4 regions of the Colwellia sp. MB02u-14 genome follow, and region 2 is predicted to be linked to each of the others. Evidence: predicted binding sites of a transcription regulator. Region 2 holds the regulator's gene; each other region holds the start of a gene.

Region 1 (5,000 bases), 290 kb from region 2:
AAGCACGTGAATATTTTGGCTATGCCGATGCGGTTTATCAAAAAATAGCCCCATTAATTAAATCTTCTAAAGTGGATAAGCAAGCTGAAAAAACAACAAGTGAAGGGCGCTATATACATTTTAACGATGACACACCTTTACCTGATGTGCTGATTGAACAGGCAAAGTTTTCTTTGATTTTACCGCAAGGTGAATTTGCCATCAGCGGCAAAGAATTGACACATCAACACTGGGTTCGTGGCAACAACAGCGTAGTTAACGTTGAGAGCGACAACGTACAGGGATCTGGGAAATTAGCATTAGCACTCGATTTTTCATTAGACAAGCAGCGTATTTTAAGTGGTAATGGTATATGGAAACTCTCAGATGTTGATTTGAATGCGGTTTCACTCCAGGAATCAAGCGCTTTTACTTTGCAACTTGATAGTGGCTTGTTGTCAGGAAAGGGGACTTTTTCATTACTTGATGATCAACTTGATAGTGAAAATAGCCTAAGCCTTGATAATACTCAATATAGTGGTGCGGGTACATCTCATTTAAGTACGCTCTTTATTGACACAGTTCAGTCTTTAAAGACATTATCGTTAACGATTACAGCAAAAGGTAAAATGACGGCTCCTAAGCTGTCTATTTCATCGCCACTTGATAAACAGTTAAAAAATTCAATGGTGAAGCAGGTATCAAATAAACTGACGAGTTTTAAAACGGATGTTAAAGCAGGTTTGAATACTAAACTCAGTAAAGCGTTAGGAATGAGTAATGATGAAGCGCAGTCTTTAGTCGATGTTGAAGCACTGATTAGTCAGACTGATCAAGCTTTAGATAACCTGATTAATTCAGATGTTGTAAAAGCGAAAAAGAAAGAATTTGAAGACAAGCAAAAGAAAAAGCTCGAAGATAAAGTAAAGAAAAAACTAGGTAAGTTATTTGGTTAGACATTTAGTTCGCCCCTTTAAAAAGGGTCACGCGATATATGACTCGGTGTTATTGACTTGTTTTCCGTTCAAATGAACGGGACAGTAAATGAGAAAAATAGTTATAATAATGCACCTATAAAAAAGCCTCAGCTTATTGTTAAGTTGAGGCTTTTTATATTCAGAATGAATACGATGATGCAAGAGCTAGGGGGAATGGGCGATGGTATTAACGTTTACTTTATTAACCATTGTACATTAAGCTTTTATACCTAAACTGCTGAGACCACCACTTTTTTTGCCCTTACTATTGTAAGTCATTGATGAACGGTTGTGATTCTCAAGTAGGGAGTTCTTCATACGTTCAGCGGCAAGCGATGAGTGTTGTATTATCTGACCATTGATATGGTTTTTGTCTTTGCAACGGAGAAGAATAGCTTCAATTTCAGTAATTTCTTTATGATGAATACCTGATGCTATTTCATTTTTAACAAGTATGTTTTGAGCATTTTGCTCATCAAGCTTTTGTATGGCTTCAAGCAAAACTCTTTTCTGCTCAGTGACAAAAACTAAAGCTTCGGGGTCTTGTTGTTTTAATATTTCTTTTTCAACGCTGAGCAGATCTTCAAGCTGCTGTAGGTTAAGTAATTGTTGGGCAATTAATTGCTCTGCTGCTAACGCTGCCATCACTTATAAACTCCTGTGATTAGGTTAACAGCTTACTATTAACCTAGTTTAAATTCGAAATTTGCTATGCTGGCGGCAAGCTTTTCAGGATTAACTTTGTACTCACCATTGGCAATCGCTTTTTTCAGTTGATCAATTTTTTTCTGGTCTAATGCCGGTGCATCATTCGATTTCTTTTGTAATTCATTCAGTTGCTGAGCTTGTGGCGTTAAAGACACTGAATCTTTACCTGCAGATTTTCCTTGTTCACTGCTGGCTGCATTTTGTGTGGCTTGCTGTTTTACTTGTACTTGTTGATCAAGTTTTTGCTTTACCTGATTATTGTTTGACAAGTTATTGATATTTATAGCCATAATACTATCCTAATATAACGGGTTGATCTTCACTATCTTGTTATCGGCAAATAAGCTAATAACTTAACCATTATTATAAATTAATTACAACTTTGTTGATAGCGGACACCCGCCCTGTTACCGTTCGGCCACTGCTGTCGTTTTCAACCTGTATTTGTTCACCAAGCGCACCGTCTGTAAGAGCTATACCTGAAGTTTTTATCATTAACGTTCCTGATTTTGCAATAAGCGTGACATGGCTTCCTTTGCAAACAAAACAAATATTCTTTCTGGTTAGGATAGCACCTGCGGATATTTTTCTTTTGGCTCTCGTACCAATAACAATTTTGGTATCATCGAGGATCTCACCGCGGATCCTAAGTGTGTCACGATATTCAATGATTACATTTGATGCATCAACTCTACTTCCTTTGTTAATGATACTTTTTGCGACGACTATTGGAACAACTACTTGGATCCTTGCTGGAATAAAAAGATACCACGGTGTTGGATCATTGCAATTTATTTTGACATTTACGTTTCTACCATTATGATTTTCAGGTATATTTGCTTTTAGAGCAGATAAACAAGGTTTAATGGTAATTCTGGGATCTAGCGTAGAGACTGATACCGTCATTTTTCCTTGAGTCGGTAATGCAATATTATTTTTAATAAATTTTATGACAAAATTTTGAAGCTGTGCCCGGTTAATTGTTTGGCCAAAAGTTAAATTAGGCAAAAATGCTAATAATAGTGAAATAATGATAGAAATCTTTAATATGCTCATAAATTTGTCAACTATTTGCTAGGGAAATTAAAATACTCGTCTATGCTTAATTAATGTGTAAACTTAACAACAAGTAAAAAAGATGAATACGCACCAAACGTCAAAAAATTGAACGTCGACTATGTATATATAAGCACAATCAAGAAGTGTGCCTTTTTGTGAATTAAGTAAAATGAGGTTTGTATGGCAGGAATTTTAGACTCAGTAAATCAACGTACTCAGTTGGTTGGGCAGAATAGGCTTGAATTATTACTTTTTCGTTTAATAGGGTCACAACGCTTTGGCATTAATGTTTTCAAAGTACGCGAAGTCATGCCTTGTCCGCGTTTAACCTTACTTCCTGGGCAAGATTCTTTCATTAAAGGTGTTGCACATATTCGTGGGCAAACCATTTCAGTGATTGATTTAAGTAAATCTACAGGTGGACCAGAAATAATTCCTGATGAAAACTCTTTTGTTATTATTGCTGAGTATAATCGTAGCGTACAAGGGTTTTTAGTTGGAGGCGTTGAGAGAATAGTCACGTTGAGCTGGAAAGATATTATGCCACCTCCAGAAGGTACTGGTAAGTCTAGTTATTTAACAGCGGTTACTGAAATAGATAAAAAAATGGTTTCTATTTTAGATGTAGAAAAAATTCTAAATGAAATTAGCCCCATTTCAACTGAATTAAGTGAAGATGTTGCTGATGCAACTGTTGGCGAAAGTCTCGGCGAACGTGTCATTATGATCGCTGATGATTCAACCGTTGCACGAAATCAAGTAAAACGTGCTCTAGAGCCTTTGGGCTTAAATATGCTATTAGCTAAAAATGGCCAAGATGCTTTGGACCAATTACTCGTTTTAGATGCTGAATGTAAGGTATCAATCACTGAAAAAGTGGCTCTGCTGATATCAGATATTGAAATGCCTGAAATGGATGGTTATACCTTAACTGCAGAAATTAAAAATAATGACCGGCTTAAAGCTATGCCTGTTATCTTACACACCTCATTAAGTGGTGTCTTCAACAATGCCATGGTTGCAAAAGTAGGTGCAGAAGACTTTATTCCAAAATTTCATCCTGATGAATTAGCCACAGCAGTAAAGAAATGGTTAAAGAAAGATGAAATAGCGAAAGATGTCAATTAACCCGTAATTTTCTTTAGCGTATTTTATACCCAATAAACTAGCACAATAATAATTTAAGGTGGAATATCGTAGTGTCAGACCGACAGCTTGATGATAGCAGCTATCATCAGTTTAGAGTTTTTCTCGAGAAACAATGTGGCATCGTGTTAGGTGAAAATAAACAATACCTAGTAAAAAGCCGTTTGGCGCCTTTAATGGCTAAATTTGATGTTGCCACATTGGGTGACTTAGTCACTCGTACTCTCAGCCCTGTGGAAAGACAGTTGCGTGCGGCAGTCATAGATGCGATGACAACAAATGAAACTTTGTGGTTTCGTGATGAGTACCCCTTTGAACTGTTGAAAAAGCGCTTACTCCCAGAATTTAAAAATCAAAGAACGCCCTTAAAAATATGGTCTGCTGCAAGTTCTTCGGGGCAAGAACCTTACTCTATTGCGATGGCGGTACAAGAATTTAAACAAAGTAATCCTGGCGCGTTTTCTGGTGGTGTTCAAATTATTGGCACTGATATCTCAAATACGATGCTAGAGCATTGTAAATATGGTCATTATGACAGTTTAGCTTTGTCACGTGGTTTATCTGCCGAACGCAAAAGAATTTTTTTTGAAGATGGCGATAAAGGCATGTCAAAAGTTAAAGATTCAATTAAAAAAATGGTGAGTTTTAGACAACTTAACCTATTAAATAGTTATAGTTTAATGGGTAAGTTTGATATCGTTTTTTGTCGTAACGTATTGATTTACTTTGCACCTGAAATAAAAAAACAAATAATTTCTCAGTTTGAAGGCGTATTAAACCCTAAAAAATACCTCTTTCTTGGTGCGTCAGAATCACTCTCAGGTTTGAACCAAAATTTTGATATGGTTCGTTGTAATCCTGGCATTATTTACCAGAAAAAGAATTAACCTTCCTCAAAGATTCTACATGGCATAAATATTGTATGGTTATCTTCATTGATTTGGAGGTAACACTATGGCTATCAGTTTTGAAAAAGCACTTGGCATTCACCCACAAGCACTTGCCGTTCGTGCTCAGCGTGCAGAAGTTATTGCGAGTAATATCGCAAATGCAGATACACCTGGCTATAAAGCCAGAGGTATGGACTTTAATACGGCCCTAGCTCAAGCCTCCAGTAAACAACAATCAGGT
Region 2 (5,000 bases):
CGACACGTATGTCCGCCTTGAATGTTAAATACATAGTACAAGGTGAGGAAAACAAATTACCCGCTTTGAAAAAGATGGTCCAGCAATTAAATTTAGCGCTCGATGAAATTGCCTATATTGGTGATGATATGCCTGATTATGAGTGTATCGACTATGTCGGCTTTGGTATTTCCGTACAAGATGCTCATCCAAGCATTTTATCAATAGCGAATTACACAACCTTTAATCGTGGCGGTTTTGGCGCTGTTAGAGAAATTTGCGACTTAATCATGCTTAGCCAAAATACTTTAGAAAATGCTAGTGGCGCGAGTATATGATATGAATCGACTGTATAGTTTAACGTTAGTATTTTTTATTTTGGCGGGCGCTATTTATGGGATTATTGAATGGAGAAATGCCTCAATACCACAGTTACAAGCGATTGACAAAACACTCACGCCTGACTTTATTGCTGAAAATTTACACAGTAATGTCTACAAGAATGAAGGAAGTTTAGCTTATGTTGTTGATGCACAGCGTATGGAACATTATCCTGAGTTAAACATTACCAATTTTGAGTTTCCTCAATACACCCTTCATCCAAAAAATAATGCGCCCACATGGAAGGTATCTGCCAATGAAGGCATATTATATAACAACAACCGAGTGAAGTTAGAAAAGCATGTGCGCTTGGTAGCAACCGATCAAAATAGCTTATTACAAGAAGTTCAAGGAAAATACTTTGAACTTGATTTAAAAACTAACATCATAAGTTCAGAACAAGAAATTAAAATTATTGGTAAAGGATTTACCATCGATGGTAAGGGTTTAATTGTCGACTTAAACACCAACCAAATGACACTAACTAAACATGTGAAATCCATTTATGAAATTGTTAAAAAATAGCCTACTGTGCTTAATATTATCAGGCGCCTTGCTTTCATCAGCTTTCGCTGAAAAATTTGATATATCACAAAAAATTGAAATTGATGCATCAAGACAAGCAGCAGATCTTAAAAATAAAATTTTCAGCTATATCGACAACGTAGTTATCACCCAAGGTTCATTAATTATTCGTGCCGACTTGGTTCAAGTGCTAACGCAATCAGGTAGCGAAGAAAAAACCTATATTGCGAAAGGGAAACCAGCAACATTTGAACAAACGTTAACCGATGGTACTCTGCTTAATTTGCAAGCAGATGAAATACGATACGAGCCTGGAAACAATTTAGTGATCATTTCAGGAAATGCATTATTACAACAAGAAGACAGTGAAGTCAGTGGTAGTAAAATCACTTACAATATTGATACTCAGTATGTAAATGCTGAGAGTAAAACTAATGAACGAACGAAGACAATTTTTCAGCCTAAAGAAAAAGTACAAGCGAAAAAAAATGACACTAATACTCTGGAAAAAGGTAACTTATGAGTACGAGCACGCTAATGGCGAAAGGTCTTGCTAAGGCTTATAAAGGCAGAAAAGTTGTTAAGAATGTCAGTATGCAAGTCTCAGCAGGACAAATAGTGGGTTTACTCGGCCCTAATGGCGCAGGAAAAACCACCTCTTTCTATATGATTGTTGGTTTGGTTGAAAGTGATAGTGGCGATATTATTCTCAATGATGAAAACCTCACGTTAGCACCTATGCATGAACGCGCAAGAAAAGGGATAGGGTACTTGCCACAAGAAGCCTCTATCTTTCGAAAACTGAGTGTTTACGATAATATTATGGCCATTTTGCAAACACGAAAAGAATTATCTAATGCAGAACGTGAAGAAAAGCTAGAACATTTAGTTGAAGAATTTAACATAGGTCATATTAAAGATAATTTAGGCATGAGCTTATCAGGTGGTGAACGTCGCCGAGTAGAGATTGCTCGAGCTTTAGCCGCAGAGCCCAAATTTATTTTATTAGATGAACCTTTTGCGGGTGTTGACCCAATTTCAGTAGGTGATATCAAAAAAATTATTCTACACTTAAAAGAACGTGGTATTGGTGTTTTGATCACCGACCATAATGTAAGAGAAACCCTTGATGTGTGTGAACATGCTTATATTGTTAGTCATGGTGAACTTATTGCAGAAGGTAATGCAGATCAAATTCTTGCAAATCAACATGTAAGAGATGTATACCTTGGTGAACAATTCACGCTATAGTAGCTAATAAGTTAATAATATTTTCGTATATCGACAATATTCAATTAAAAATAATAGGAAGTTAATGACCTAAATGCGCCCTACTCTACAACTCCGCATAGGACAACAATTAACCATGACGCCTCAATTGCAGCAAGCAATCAAATTGCTGCAATTGTCAACGTTAGAGCTTCAGCAAGAAATTCAAGAGGCCTTAGAAAATAATCCATTACTAGAAATGGATGAATCGTCAAACAATGCTGAAGATAAAAGTACTGACAATCTTGAAGAAGCTCACACAGCTGGTGCAGGTGATATTAAAGAGAAAGCCGTTTCTGATGGCAGCGAAGACTCTACACCCACCATCGATGAGATCACCACCACTGAAGCAATGGATAAAAATGATATCCCTGAAGAATTAAACATGGATACGACCTGGGATGACAACTACACCGCAGGTGCAGCGAGTTCTAATTCGGGACCCGCTTCAGAAGATTATACTTACCAAGGCGAAACTCAAGATTCTATTCAAGACCACTTACGCTGGCAAATGGAATTAAGCCCTTTCACCGAAACCGACCGTGCTATAGCTACCGCAATCATAGATGCCGTTGACGATGCTGGCTATTTGACCGTTTCCAGTGAAGACATTCTAGACAGTGTTGCCATTGAAGGTGTTGAACTTGATGAAATAGAGGTGGTACTAAAACGTATTAACCTCTTTGACCCTGTTGGCGTTGCTGCACGTTCTATTTCAGAATGTTTAATTATTCAACTTAACCAATTTGACCCCGCAACGCCGTGGTTAGCAGAAAGTAAGTTGGTGTTACGTGACCATATTAATCTGCTGGGTAGCCGAGATTATCGTACGTTAATGCGTAAAACTCGACTAAAAGAAGAGCAACTTCGCGAAGTCGTCCGCCTGATTCAATCACTTGATCCTAGACCTGGCGACAGTGTTATCAAAAGTGATGATCAATACGTTATTCCTGATGTTTCTGTTGAAAAGAAAAATGGGCGTTGGGTTGTTGAACTAAATCCTGATACAGCACCAAAGCTGTCTGTCAATCAGCAATATGCTTCGATGTCTCGTTCGATGAAGTCAACGGCAGACACACAGTTTATTCGCTCAAATTTACAAGAAGCTAAATGGTTTATTAAAAGTTTAGAAAGTCGTAACGATACCTTATTGAAAGTGTCAAACTGTATTGTTCAACGACAAATTGGTTTTTTCGAACATGGTAATGAAGCCATGCGTCCTATGGTTCTAAATGATATTGCCGAAGCTGTCGATATGCATGAATCAACCATTTCTCGGGTAACAACACAAAAGTATATGCATACGCCACGAGGAATTTTTGAACTGAAATTTTTCTTTTCAAGTCATGTAGGGACAGAAAGTGGTGGCGAATGTTCATCAACCGCTATTCGTGCATTAATCAAAAAATTTGTCGCGGCTGAAATACCCGCAAAGCCATTAAGTGATAGTAAAATGGCTGACTTATTAGCCACTCAAGGAATAAATGTTGCTCGGCGTACTATTGCAAAATATCGCGAGTCACTTTCTATTCCCCCTTCTAACCAACGAAAAAGTTTACTTTAACGAAAAGATGAGGAATTAAGCTTATGCAAATTAATCTTTCTGGTCACCATGTTGAAATTACCGAAGCTTTACGAGAAAATGTCAATATAAAAATGGCAAAGTTGACCCGACATTTTGACCATATCAATAATGTTCATGTTGTTCTCACCGTTGAGAAATCAAACCAAATTGCAGAAGCGACGATTCATCTTAGTGGCACTGATTTACATGCTAAAGCTGAAAATCCAGATATGTACGCCTCTATTGACAGTCTTGTTGATAAACTTGATCGGCAAATATTAAAGTACAAAGGCAAAACGAATCAGCATTAATGCTGTTTTTTATCTTTTCTCTAATCAAAGAATGTAAGTAGTGTAATGAAGTTGCAAGATATCCTAACCCTTGACTGCACACTCTGTGCCGTTAAGGGGACTAGCAAAAAAAAACTCCTTGAAATAATTAGCGCCACTGCGGCAAAAAAAATTGAGAACCTTGATACACATCAGCTATTTGAAAGTTTAATGGCGCGTGAAAAAGTGGGTTCTACCGGCATCGGTAACGGTATAGCTATCCCTCATGGGCGTTTGTCAAATACCTCACAAGTCATTGCCGTTTTACTGACCAGTGAACAAGCGGTGGAATTTGACTCTATAGATAATCGCGGGGTAGATATTATTATTGCGCTGTTTGTGCCCGAAGAGAACTGCCAACAACATTTAGAAACGCTACAAAGTATTGCACAAGTATTTAGTACCAAACAAATCGCAAAACAAGTAAGAAAGTGTCAAAATTCGCAAGAGCTTTTTAATTTAATAAAGCAAGCTGCACGTTAATAAATACAATAAAAAGTCAGGAAAATTCAAATGAAACTCATGATAGTCAGTGGTCGTTCAGGGTCAGGTAAAAGTGTTGCATTGCGTGTGCTCGAAGATTTAGGCTACTACTGCGTAGATAATATTCCTGTTAACTTGTTGCCTGCGTTAGCCCATACCGTCATCAATGACTATGATAAAGTAGCCGTTAGTTTAGATGTCCGTAATTTGCCCAATGACCCTAATGATGTCTCAGAAATATTAGATTATCTACCTAAAACAGTAAAGCTCGATATACTTTATTTAGACGCCGATGATTCTGATCTTATTCGCCGTTTTAGTGAAACGCGTCGTTTACATCCGTTAATAAAACAAAATATTCCACTCGACCAAGCGATTTCTTTAGAGAAAAAACTGCTTGAACCTATTTCTACACGTGCGGGATTGTATATAAATACCAGCCAGTTATCACCTCATCAATTATCTGACTT
Region 3 (5,000 bases), 300 kb from region 2:
AAATTCATCACCGTTATTTAAGCTCATCCATTTTTCACCACGGATCATCAAATTACCGTTCGGTAAAACTCGCAAAACATGAACAGAAATATCACCACTTAAGCTATTGCCTTGATTAGATTTTGAATCACCTTTAAAATTAGAATCTTGATTATAGCCAAATTGTATCGCATCATTTTTAAAGTTTACTGCACCACCACCTAAACCAATAATAGGGTCTAAGCTGGCACCATTTTCTTTTTTCAACTCTGTTTTAGCGCTCTTTTGCGCTTGGGTACTTTCATTCAAAATAACTGAAATAATGTCTCCAACACGGTGCGCTTTTGAGTCAGAATAGATATTATTGACATAATTAACCTTAAAGAGTGAACCCGTTGGAATAATTGACGCTTCTTCCATTTCTGGCATAATTGGCGCAAAATCGGGATCATCAGGTAATGTTTTTGCCTGTTCAATACTGGCACAGCCCGTCATTGATAAAGACAGAATAAGTAATGCTAAGAGTGTTTTCATAAGAAGTTCCTTAAGCGCTATAACTGCTGATTAATATAACTAAGCATTTGATCCACAGCTGAAATAACTTTTGAGTTCATTTCATATACACGCTGGCTTTCAATCAAATTAACGAGTTCTTCTGTTGTATTGACGTTCGATGTTTCAAGTGCACCTTGAACTATCATGCCAAAACCTTCTAAGCCAGGTACCCCTTCTTGTGGTGCACCACTCACCGCGGTTTGAATATATAAATTTTGTCCTATCGGCTGTAAGCCCGTAGGATTGACAAAATTAACTGTGTTGATTTGACCCACGACAGCAGGATCCGGCTGCCCTTGCAAGGTCACAGAAACTTCACCATCTTGTGAGACAATAATACTTAAAGCATCTGGTGGAATCGTTATTTGCGGCTGTATTAAATAGCCAGCACCTGGCGTTACCATATTGCCTTCTTCATCCATGGTAAACTGACCATTTCGTGAATAAGATGATGTACCATCAGGTAGCTGTACTTCAAAAAAACCTTCACCTTGGATCATTAAATCTAAAGCGTTATCTGTGGTTTGCATATCACCTTGGGTATGAATCTTTTGTGTAGCGACCACTTTTGTACCTGCGCCAAGCATCAAGCCTGATGGCATTTCGGTATCTTGAGCTGAACGTCCACCTGGCTGATTAATCGTTTGATAGAGTAAATCTTCAAATACCGCACGACTTTTTTTAAAGCCAATGGTACTGGCGTTCGCTAAATTATTAGAAATTACCGCAATGTCTTTAGTTTGCGCATCTAATCCTGTTTTACTTATCCATAATGCTGGGTTCATAAATCACCTAAAAAATTATTTATTGAAATTAAAAAGCGCGTAATAAAGATGCAGAACTGGCATCAATCTCTTCGGCCGTTTTCATTAACTTTAATTGCATTTCAAACTGACGCTGCAATGAAATCATCGCGGTCATTTCCCCAATAGGGTTTACATTACTTGATTCAACCATGCCACTTTCTACCTTGACATTGATGTTTGCCTCTTCATCTTGCCCGTCTTTACGGCGAAACAACCCATCATTACCTTTGGCTAACTCTTGTACTCTTGGATTCACCATTTTGATTCGACCAACTTCTTCTTGTACAGAACTTGGCGCTCCTTCAGGCTGAACCATAATAGTGCCATCTTTGCTGATATTAATGTTGTTAACTGGGAGTGGTAAGAATATCGGTCCAGTATTCCCCATAACGAGCTCACCTTCAGCGGTTTCTAAAGCCCCCTGTTCGTTAAGGCGAAACTGGCCATTTCGCGTATAACCTTCGCTGCCATCTTCAGCCTGAACAGCAAACCAACCAGGTCCTTGAATGGCGAGATCTAAATCACGAGAAGTTTGCATTAAAGCGCCACTGTCAAAGTTTTGGCTTGGTTTCTCTGTCATGGCAAACACGCGAGAAGATAACCCTTCCCCAAAAGCTTGCATGGAACGCGCTTGTGCTAAGTCAGCCTTAAAGCCAGTCGTCTTAGCATTGGCAAGGTTGTTAGCATTTATTGCAAGCGATTGCATATTTTGTTTTGCACCGCTCATTGCGATATAAAGCATTTTATCCATAACAGTTCTCTGAAATTGTATCTTATCGTTAGAAATGCAATAACAGTGCCAGAAGAAATATAACAAAGAGGAAATAAAAGATAAGCGCTATTGTCGTTATTTGCCATAGACATGCGGCAATATACTAATGCAACACCTAATAGCTGCCATAGGCCTTTAATATACATAGATGTACTAGTGTATTGAAAGATAGGAAGTCTGAGAAGTCCCACTCATGAAGATAAAAAGAGACAAAACACTGGCTATGTTTTATCTCTTTATTTTTATGTTTATGTGAGGATTAAATTACGTTAAATATTTATTTATCGTATTTGTAAAATGGTTTGATTGAGTTGGTTATCAACTTCAAGTGCACGAGAGTTCGCTTGAAAATTTCGCTGGGCGGAAATCAAGTCAATTAATTCTGTGGTTAAGTTAACATTCGATTGCTCTAATGCCGAAGAATTAATCGTACCAAAAGTACCTGAACCTGCTTCACCTGCGAGTGCTTCACCCGAACTGATACTCTCCTTCCAAGAAGAGTTACCAATTTGTGTTAACCCCTGCTCATTAGCAAAATTGACTAACGAAATACGTGATAATGGCGCAGAAGTACCGTTGCTATAGGTTGCTCGAATTAATCCGTCGGTGCCAATATCTATGCCCGTTAATCGCCCTACCGCTAAACCATCTTGCTCTAGTGCAGTAACTTCGAAGTTTGAAGCAAACTGTGTTGGTTCATTTGGGTTTGGCCCTAAAACATCTAGGTTAAAATCAACCTCAATAGTTTGAGAAGCCTCGGCACCATTTGATAAAATAATACCACCGAGTGGTTCGGTTACAATACCGCCTTCGGCTGGCGTTGGTATTTGATTAACAAAGTCTCCTGAACTAGAAAACTCTAAACGGGCACCGACAACACCACCAGGAAATAACCCACCAGAGACAGTACCACCTACTGGGTTTGTTGAGCCACCGACAGGGTCAACAATGTTAACGGGTACCCCATCAACACCAGCAAACATCATCCACTCGTTTGGATTGGTTGATGGATTATCTTTAACAAAATAATAAGTCATAATATGACTATCACCTAGTGAATCAAAAGTAGTCACTGAAGTAGAATGATTAAAAGTGCCTGAATCTTTTGGATCAAAATTACCAGGGGCCCCTGTAATATAGGAATCTCCTGCAGGTAGGTTCATACGAATATCTACTTTGCTACTCGGTGTTGGAGCACCGGAAGAGGTTGGAATTAAAATAGGTTCAGCAGTACTTAAACTCACCGATGAAGAAGAACCATCTGCATTAACAGGAAAACCCAATAAGTACCCACCCCCGGAGTTAACAACAAAATTACTGTCGTTAAGTTTAAATTGCCCCGCACGTGTGTAAGAAGTTTCTAAACTGTCAATCTCAGGCACTGTTGCATAAAAACCATTACCAGTAATTGCTAAATCTAAAGCATTGTTAGTAAATTGAATGCTCCCTTGGGAAAATTGCTGAGCAACATCTGCCGTCAAAACACCGTCACCAACCTTAGTTTTACCCGAAGCAAGCAGAGACGATGCATACACATCAACAAATTCAGCACGTGACTCTTTAAAACCCGTGGTATTTACATTGGCGATGTTATTTGATGTAACATCCAAATCTTTTTGAGCAGCGTTTAATCCGCTCAACGCTATATTAAATGACATAATTGCACCTCATATAAAAACTGTTTATCTTAATTATTTCGAGTATTCACTCTTTCTTGAAATAACAGTGGCGTAAATTGAATTGCTCAATTTATCCTTCTGATACTTCCACCACATCTGCTAGTGCCATGGAACTGCCACCATTAAGATTTAATAAAATATTTCCACCTGCTCCTGCCAACGTCACACTATCGACTTTACGGTAAGTCATCGCTTGCAACTCTGATGCTTGCCCATCAACTAAACCTGCGATTCTAAAACGATAGGCACCTTCTTTAGCCGGCTCTCCGTTGGCCATTTTACCGTCCCAACTAAAGGTAAAGTCTCCTGCGGCAACACTGCCAACAGGAACGGTTTGAATAAGTTCACCTGCTTTATTTTCAACATAAATATTAACATTGCTAGCCGGCTTATCAGTGACCATTTTTCCTTTAACACTGTCACCTTCAGCCATACCAAAAACATTATCATCAACTAATACGCTACGCCCTACTAATGAAGAAGCTTGCAATGCTTGACTAGATGACATTGATGCGGCAAATGACGTAAATTGGTCATTTAATGTTGCCACGCCGTCAGTGGTTGAAAATGCAGTCATTTGAGAAATCATCTCATTATTTTCAACAGGCTTAGTCGGGTCTTGATGCGAGAGCTCTTTTGTTAACAATGCGAAAAAATCTTCTTGCGTTAACATGCCCTTGTTGTTGTCAGACTTTGTTATTTCTTCCTTTTGCCAGCGCATGCCATCTAAAGGTTTACTTCCACTAACTGTTTCCATTTTTCATTCCACCTTTAATTGTTACTTGCCAAGCTGCAAGGTTTTATTCAGCATGTTTTTTGCTGATTCAGCCAACTGAACATTTGTTTGATACGAACGCGATGCCGAAATCATATTGGTCATTTCTTCAATCACATTCACGTTTGGTTTATAGATATAACCATCTTTATCTGCCATTGGGTGCCCTGGATTATGTTCAACGGTTAAAGGTTTATTGCTTTCCACGATACCTAAAACTTTAACACCCACTCCTGAGCTATCTTGTCCAGCGGCAGCTTTTTGCATCTCTGCGGCAAAAACAGGGTGCCGTGCTCGATAAGTTTGATCAACACTGCTGCTAACACTATCAGCATTAGCAATATTACTTGCTGTGGTATTTAAGCGCACAGATTGAGCGCTCATACCCGTGCCAGATATAGTAAATACGTTAAATAAGCTCATAATTATTGCCC
Region 4 (5,000 bases), 350 kb from region 2:
ATGCAATATATCGCTGACTTTATTTTACCTTTTTCGCGTATTTCTGCGCTTATAATGTCAATGATAGGCTTTGGTTCCAAAGTCATACCTGGAAAAGTTAAAGTGTTTTTGTGTATGACATTAACGATTGCTATTATGCCAGCCATTCCACCAACACAAGTCGATAGTCTTCTTTCTTTTCAAACCACTTTGCTTATTTTTGAACAAATGGTTATTGGTATTGCACTCGGTCTTGTAACGGTAATGGTCCTTAATACTTTTACGCTTGCCGGACAAATTATTGCGATGCAAACGGGCTTAGGTTTTGCTTCTCTCGTTGATCCTGTGAGTGGTATGAATGTCCCTGCGGTTGGCCAATTTTTCCTAATTTTATCAACCCTTATGTTTTGGGCAATGGATGGGCACTTAGCTTATTTACACTTTATTGTGGCGAGTTTCGACACGTTGCCAATAGGGGAATATAAATTTACTCCCGATAAGTTTAAAGAAGTGGTTGAATGGGGCGAGTGGATGTTTGCTACAGCGTTATCATTAGCGTTAGCCCCTTTAACCGCAATGTTATTAATTAATTTTTCCTTTGGCGTAATGACACGTGCTGCGCCACAATTAAATATTTTTGCAATAGGTTTTCCTGTCACTATGTGTGCAGGATTACTTATTATGTGGTTAACGATGGGCAACTTTTTTACGCATTATGAATTGCAATGGAAACGTGCACTTGATTTTAGTTGTTACCTCATTGATTGTAAGGCGAACTAATGGCTGATGCAGGTAGCGGTGAAAAAACAGAAGAACCTACAGAAAAAAAACTTGCTGACGCCAGAAAAAAAGGTCAAATAGCGCGTTCTAAAGATTTAGGGACTATGTTTGTCTTGGTTGGCAGTGCTGTTGCTATCATGCTTGTTGGTGGAATGTTAACGGAAAGCTTAGCAGGCATCATGAAGCGTTCATTTAGTTTGAGTCGCGCTGAAGTGATGGACTTTCATGCGTTGTATAATGTGCTTAGAGGCTCAGTAGGAAGTTTAGTTGCCCCGATGTTATGGATATTTTCGATCATTGTCGTTGCCGCTTTTATTGGTAATACCATGCTAGGGGGCATGAGTTTTTCTACCGAAGCTATGGCGCCAAAAGCCAGTAAAATGTCGCCATTAGCAGGCCTTAAACGTATGTTTGGTATTAAAGCGCTCGTTGAATTAGTTAAATCACTGATGAAATTCTTTGTCGTTTTTATTGTTGCTTATTTATTATTGAGTAGCTTATTCGAAGAAATACTTGGCCTGAGTTTAGAACTTATACCGTTGAGCTTAGAGCATTCGGTAACTTTATTGCAGTGGATGTTTCTAGCACTTGCTTTATCGGTTGGTATTATTGCCGCTATTGATGCGCCTTACCAAACCTGGGACCACACCCGTCAATTAAAAATGACTAAGCAAGAAATTAAAGATGAAATGAAAAATTCAGAAGGTAGCCCTGAGATAAAAGGGCGTATTCGTCGCACTCAGTATGAAATGTCGCAGCGAAGAATGATGCAAGAAGTCCCAGATTCTGATGTCGTTATCACGAACCCTACGCATTATGCTGTTGCCTTGAAATATGATGTCGCTCAAGGTGGAGCACCGATGTTGGTGGCAAAAGGTATCGACGAAATGGCGATGCACATTCGCACCATAGCGAAAGAGAATAATGTTGAAATTATTGTGTCTCCGGCATTAGCCCGTTCTTTATATTATTGTGCGGATGCTAATCAAGACATTCCAGAAGAACTTTTTGCTGCGGTCGCCCAAGTATTAGCTTTTATATTTCAACTTAACGAACACAAAAAAGGTAAGGCTAAAAAACCAACACCTATTGCAAAGAATCTCCCTATTCCCGATGATTTTAAATATTAATTAACTTAATTATTAATGGTTTAAAAATCTTTTGATGGTTTATTATCCAATCCAACCACTTTTAATCGATTGTTGGTCTGCTTATTGCTATTTCATAGTATGCGTCAAAAATATATCATAAGAGTAATATGCAGTTAATTACTTCATTTAACAAATTTAAAAAAAATAAAATAAACTTATTTTCTGGTTTAGGTACGCCACTATTAATTATGGCGGCACTGGGTATGGTTATTTTGCCCATGCCTTCATTTTTACTCGATATACTCTTTTCTTTTAATATTGCCTTATCTTTGGTGGTATTACTGATCACTGTTTATACCTTAAAACCCCTTGAGTTTGGCTCCTTTCCTGCGGTGTTACTGATAGCGACCATTTTACGGTTAGCACTAAATGTCGCCAGTACTCGAATTGTATTGCTCGAAGGACATAAAGGCCCTGATGCGGCAGGTAAAGTTATTGAAGCCTTTGGCTCAGTAGTTATTGGTGGAAACTATGCCGTAGGTTTAGTCGTTTTTGTTATCCTGATTATTATTAACTTTGTTGTTGTAACCAAAGGTGCTGGGCGAATTGCTGAAGTCACAGCTCGTTTTACGCTTGACGCTATGCCAGGAAAGCAAATGGCAATAGATGCTGATTTAAATGCGGGTTTTATTACTGCGGACCAAGCAAGAGATCGTCGCATTGAAGTGACCAGTGAAGCAGACTTTTATGGTTCAATGGATGGTGCAAGTAAGTTTGTAAAAGGTGATGCGGTTGCAGGAATATTAATATTATTGATTAATATTATTGGCGGACTGGTCATCGGTATGGTCCAACATGACTTAAGTTTTGACAGTGCCGTTGAAATATATACGCTGTTAACGATAGGTGATGGTCTGGTTGCTCAGATACCAGGTTTACTTTTATCCGTAGGTACGGCTATTGTTGTTACACGACAAAATACCTCACAAGACATGGGCGAGCAGGTCAGTAGTCAATTAGGTCAAGAACGTTCGTTGTATATTGCTGCTGCGGTTATGTTTGTTATGGGGATTATTCCTGGCATGCCTCATTTTTCCTTTTTATTATTTGCTTTCATGGTGGGAGGAACAGCCTTCTTTAGTGGAAAATATAAAGTAGCAAAAGAAAAAGAGTTAGCTGATAAATCAGAGGCTGCAGAGGTTGAAACTCAACAACAAGAAGCCGAAGTTAAAGATTTAGGTTGGGATGACGTCAACCACGTTGACATTATCGGTTTGGAAATCGGTTATCGCTTGATACCACTGGTAGATAAATCTCAAGGTGGAGAGTTACTTAATCGCATAAAAGGGGTACGTAAGAAGCTTTCTCAAGAGTTTGGCTTTTTGGTTCCAGCTGTACATATTCGTGATAATCTCGATTTAGACCCTAATGTTTATCAAATATCATTGATGGGTGTCACTATTGGTGAAGCTGAAATTCGTCATGATCATGAGTTAGCGATTAATCCAGGACAAGTTTTTGGAAAATTAGATGGCGTGGCTACTATCGATCCAGCCTTTGGATTAGAGGCTGTATGGATTAAAAATGCACAGCGAGAACATGCGCAATCATTGGGTTACACTGTGGTTGATGCTTCCACCGTTCTTGCGACCCATTTAAGTCAAATCCTCACAAACAATGCTTCACAGCTACTTGGCCATGAAGAAGTACAAAACCTGCTTGATATGCTTGGTAAAAGTTATCCTAAATTAATTGAAGGGTTTATCCCTGATGTTTTAACACTTGGCACACTGGTAAAAGTCTTGCAAAACTTGATGAATGAAGGTGTAGCGGTTCGCGACATGCGCAGCATTATTCAGACGCTTGTTGAATATGGGCCTAAGTCTCAAGACCCAGAAATACTGACTGCTGCGGTACGTATAACCTTGCGTAAATTCATTGTACAAGAGTTGGTAGGTCCGGTTACTGAAGTACCTGTCATAACATTGTCGCCAGAATTGGAACAGATGTTGCATCAGTCTATGCAGATGGCTGGAGACGATGGCGCAGGCATTGAACCAGGTTTAGCAGAACGGTTACAAAAATCTTTAACTGAAGGGGCTCAACAACAAGAAATGGCGGGAGATACGCCAATATTGTTAACCTCAGGGATTTTACGAGCAGTACTTGCTAAATTTGTTAAATATACTATCCCTAGCTTACGCGTAATTTCTTACCAAGAAATTCCTGACGATAAGCAGATAAAGATAGTCAGCGCTATTGGTCAATAATTACGATATCGGTAATGAACAGCAGAGAATATTGGCCGTTAAATGAATATGTCATTAACAGCGATTGCAGTTGATAAGGGGTTAGTTTTGAAAATTAAACGTTTTGTAGCAAAAGATATGAGAAGTGCTCTAACACAAATCAAAGAAGAGCTAGGCGCTGACGCTGTGATCATGTCAAATAAACGTGTACCTGAAGGTGTTGAATTAATGGCTGCGGTTGATAACAACGTTGAAATTAATGTGACCAAGCCAACCGCTCCAGCGATACATACCTCTGAAAATAGATCTAAGGCTAAAGCAAGTAATAGCTCAGCCCGTGCAATTGACAATGATGTTGTTAACCTTAGTCAAAATAATCCAATGACGAATGCTTCTGTTCAAAATAATAGAGGTGGTGAAGAAGGTGTAATTCCCTCCGATAGCTTAGCGGCATTACTCAATCGTCAAGTGCAACGAGCTCCAGCACTTAATGGCCAGGGTATTAATCAAGTTCAGCATGATAAAATCTCACAAGCAGCGGCAAAGTTAACTCAAAATAATACAAGCAACTCTGGGCAATCAACAACGCCAGTTCCATCAAGCAATATAGAGCAACAATTTAAAAGTTTTACTGATCGCTTAGAACAAAGTAGTCAAGAGCCAGGTAACGAGCAAACAGCAAGACAATATCAGCAACCTGCTATTGAGGAGCTGTCTAGCGCTTCAGAAATGAATTTGCCGCCTGCACAAAATGTAAATAACGAAGACTTAGAAAAAATGAAACATGAAATGTCTTCTATTCGTGAATTATTAGAACATCAAATTTCTGGTTTGATGTGGCAGGACATGGCGCAAAAGGATCCTGCTCGCGCTATGCTGGTAAACCGACTAATGTCATTGG

The links. Region 2 encodes sigma-54, which starts transcription at its own class of promoters, with help from an activator protein. Its sites were predicted from a motif close to GTTGGCACGNNNNTNGNNT; they were not measured.
Region 1: a site for sigma-54 is predicted at 2,858-2,876, ahead of flgA (flagellar basal body P-ring formation chaperone FlgA). Genes of this name have one in related genera too.
Region 3: a site for sigma-54 is predicted at 2,126-2,144, ahead of flgF (flagellar basal-body rod protein FlgF). Genes of this name have one in related genera too.
Region 4: a site for sigma-54 is predicted at 1,961-1,979, ahead of flhA (flagellar biosynthesis protein FlhA). Genes of this name have one in related genera too.

What each region holds. Positions count from the first base shown of each region.
Region 1 is NZ_JACGUX010000079.1:146,904-151,903, reverse strand. It holds gene H4J52_RS11025 (TIGR03545 family protein) at 1-935, shown strand, start outside; gene flgN (flagellar export chaperone FlgN) at 1,173-1,601, opposite strand; gene flgM (flagellar biosynthesis anti-sigma factor FlgM) at 1,640-1,954, opposite strand; gene flgA (flagellar basal body P-ring formation chaperone FlgA) at 2,028-2,720, opposite strand; gene H4J52_RS11005 (chemotaxis protein) at 2,904-3,851, shown strand; gene H4J52_RS11000 (protein-glutamate O-methyltransferase CheR) at 3,923-4,756, shown strand; gene flgB (flagellar basal body rod protein FlgB) at 4,824-5,000, shown strand, end outside.
Region 2 is NZ_JACGUX010000079.1:440,690-445,689, forward strand. It holds gene kdsC (3-deoxy-manno-octulosonate-8-phosphatase KdsC) at 1-317, shown strand, start outside; gene lptC (LPS export ABC transporter periplasmic protein LptC) at 319-885, shown strand; gene lptA (lipopolysaccharide transport periplasmic protein LptA) at 866-1,408, shown strand; gene lptB (LPS export ABC transporter ATP-binding protein) at 1,405-2,136, shown strand; gene H4J52_RS12355 (RNA polymerase factor sigma-54) at 2,210-3,718, shown strand; gene hpf (ribosome hibernation promoting factor) at 3,742-4,029, shown strand; gene ptsN (PTS IIA-like nitrogen regulatory protein PtsN) at 4,075-4,530, shown strand; gene rapZ (RNase adapter RapZ) at 4,561-5,000, shown strand, end outside.
Region 3 is NZ_JACGUX010000079.1:141,688-146,687, forward strand. It holds gene flgH (flagellar basal body L-ring protein FlgH) at 1-513, opposite strand, end outside; gene flgG (flagellar basal-body rod protein FlgG) at 531-1,319, opposite strand; gene flgF (flagellar basal-body rod protein FlgF) at 1,348-2,091, opposite strand; gene flgE (flagellar hook protein FlgE) at 2,394-3,770, opposite strand; gene H4J52_RS10985 (flagellar hook assembly protein FlgD) at 3,862-4,548, opposite strand; gene flgC (flagellar basal body rod protein FlgC) at 4,570-4,989, opposite strand; gene flgB (flagellar basal body rod protein FlgB) at 4,992-5,000, opposite strand, start outside.
Region 4 is NZ_JACGUX010000079.1:87,978-92,977, reverse strand. It holds gene fliR (flagellar biosynthetic protein FliR) at 1-759, shown strand, start outside; gene flhB (flagellar biosynthesis protein FlhB) at 759-1,889, shown strand; gene flhA (flagellar biosynthesis protein FlhA) at 2,018-4,120, shown strand; gene flhF (flagellar biosynthesis protein FlhF) at 4,208-5,000, shown strand, end outside.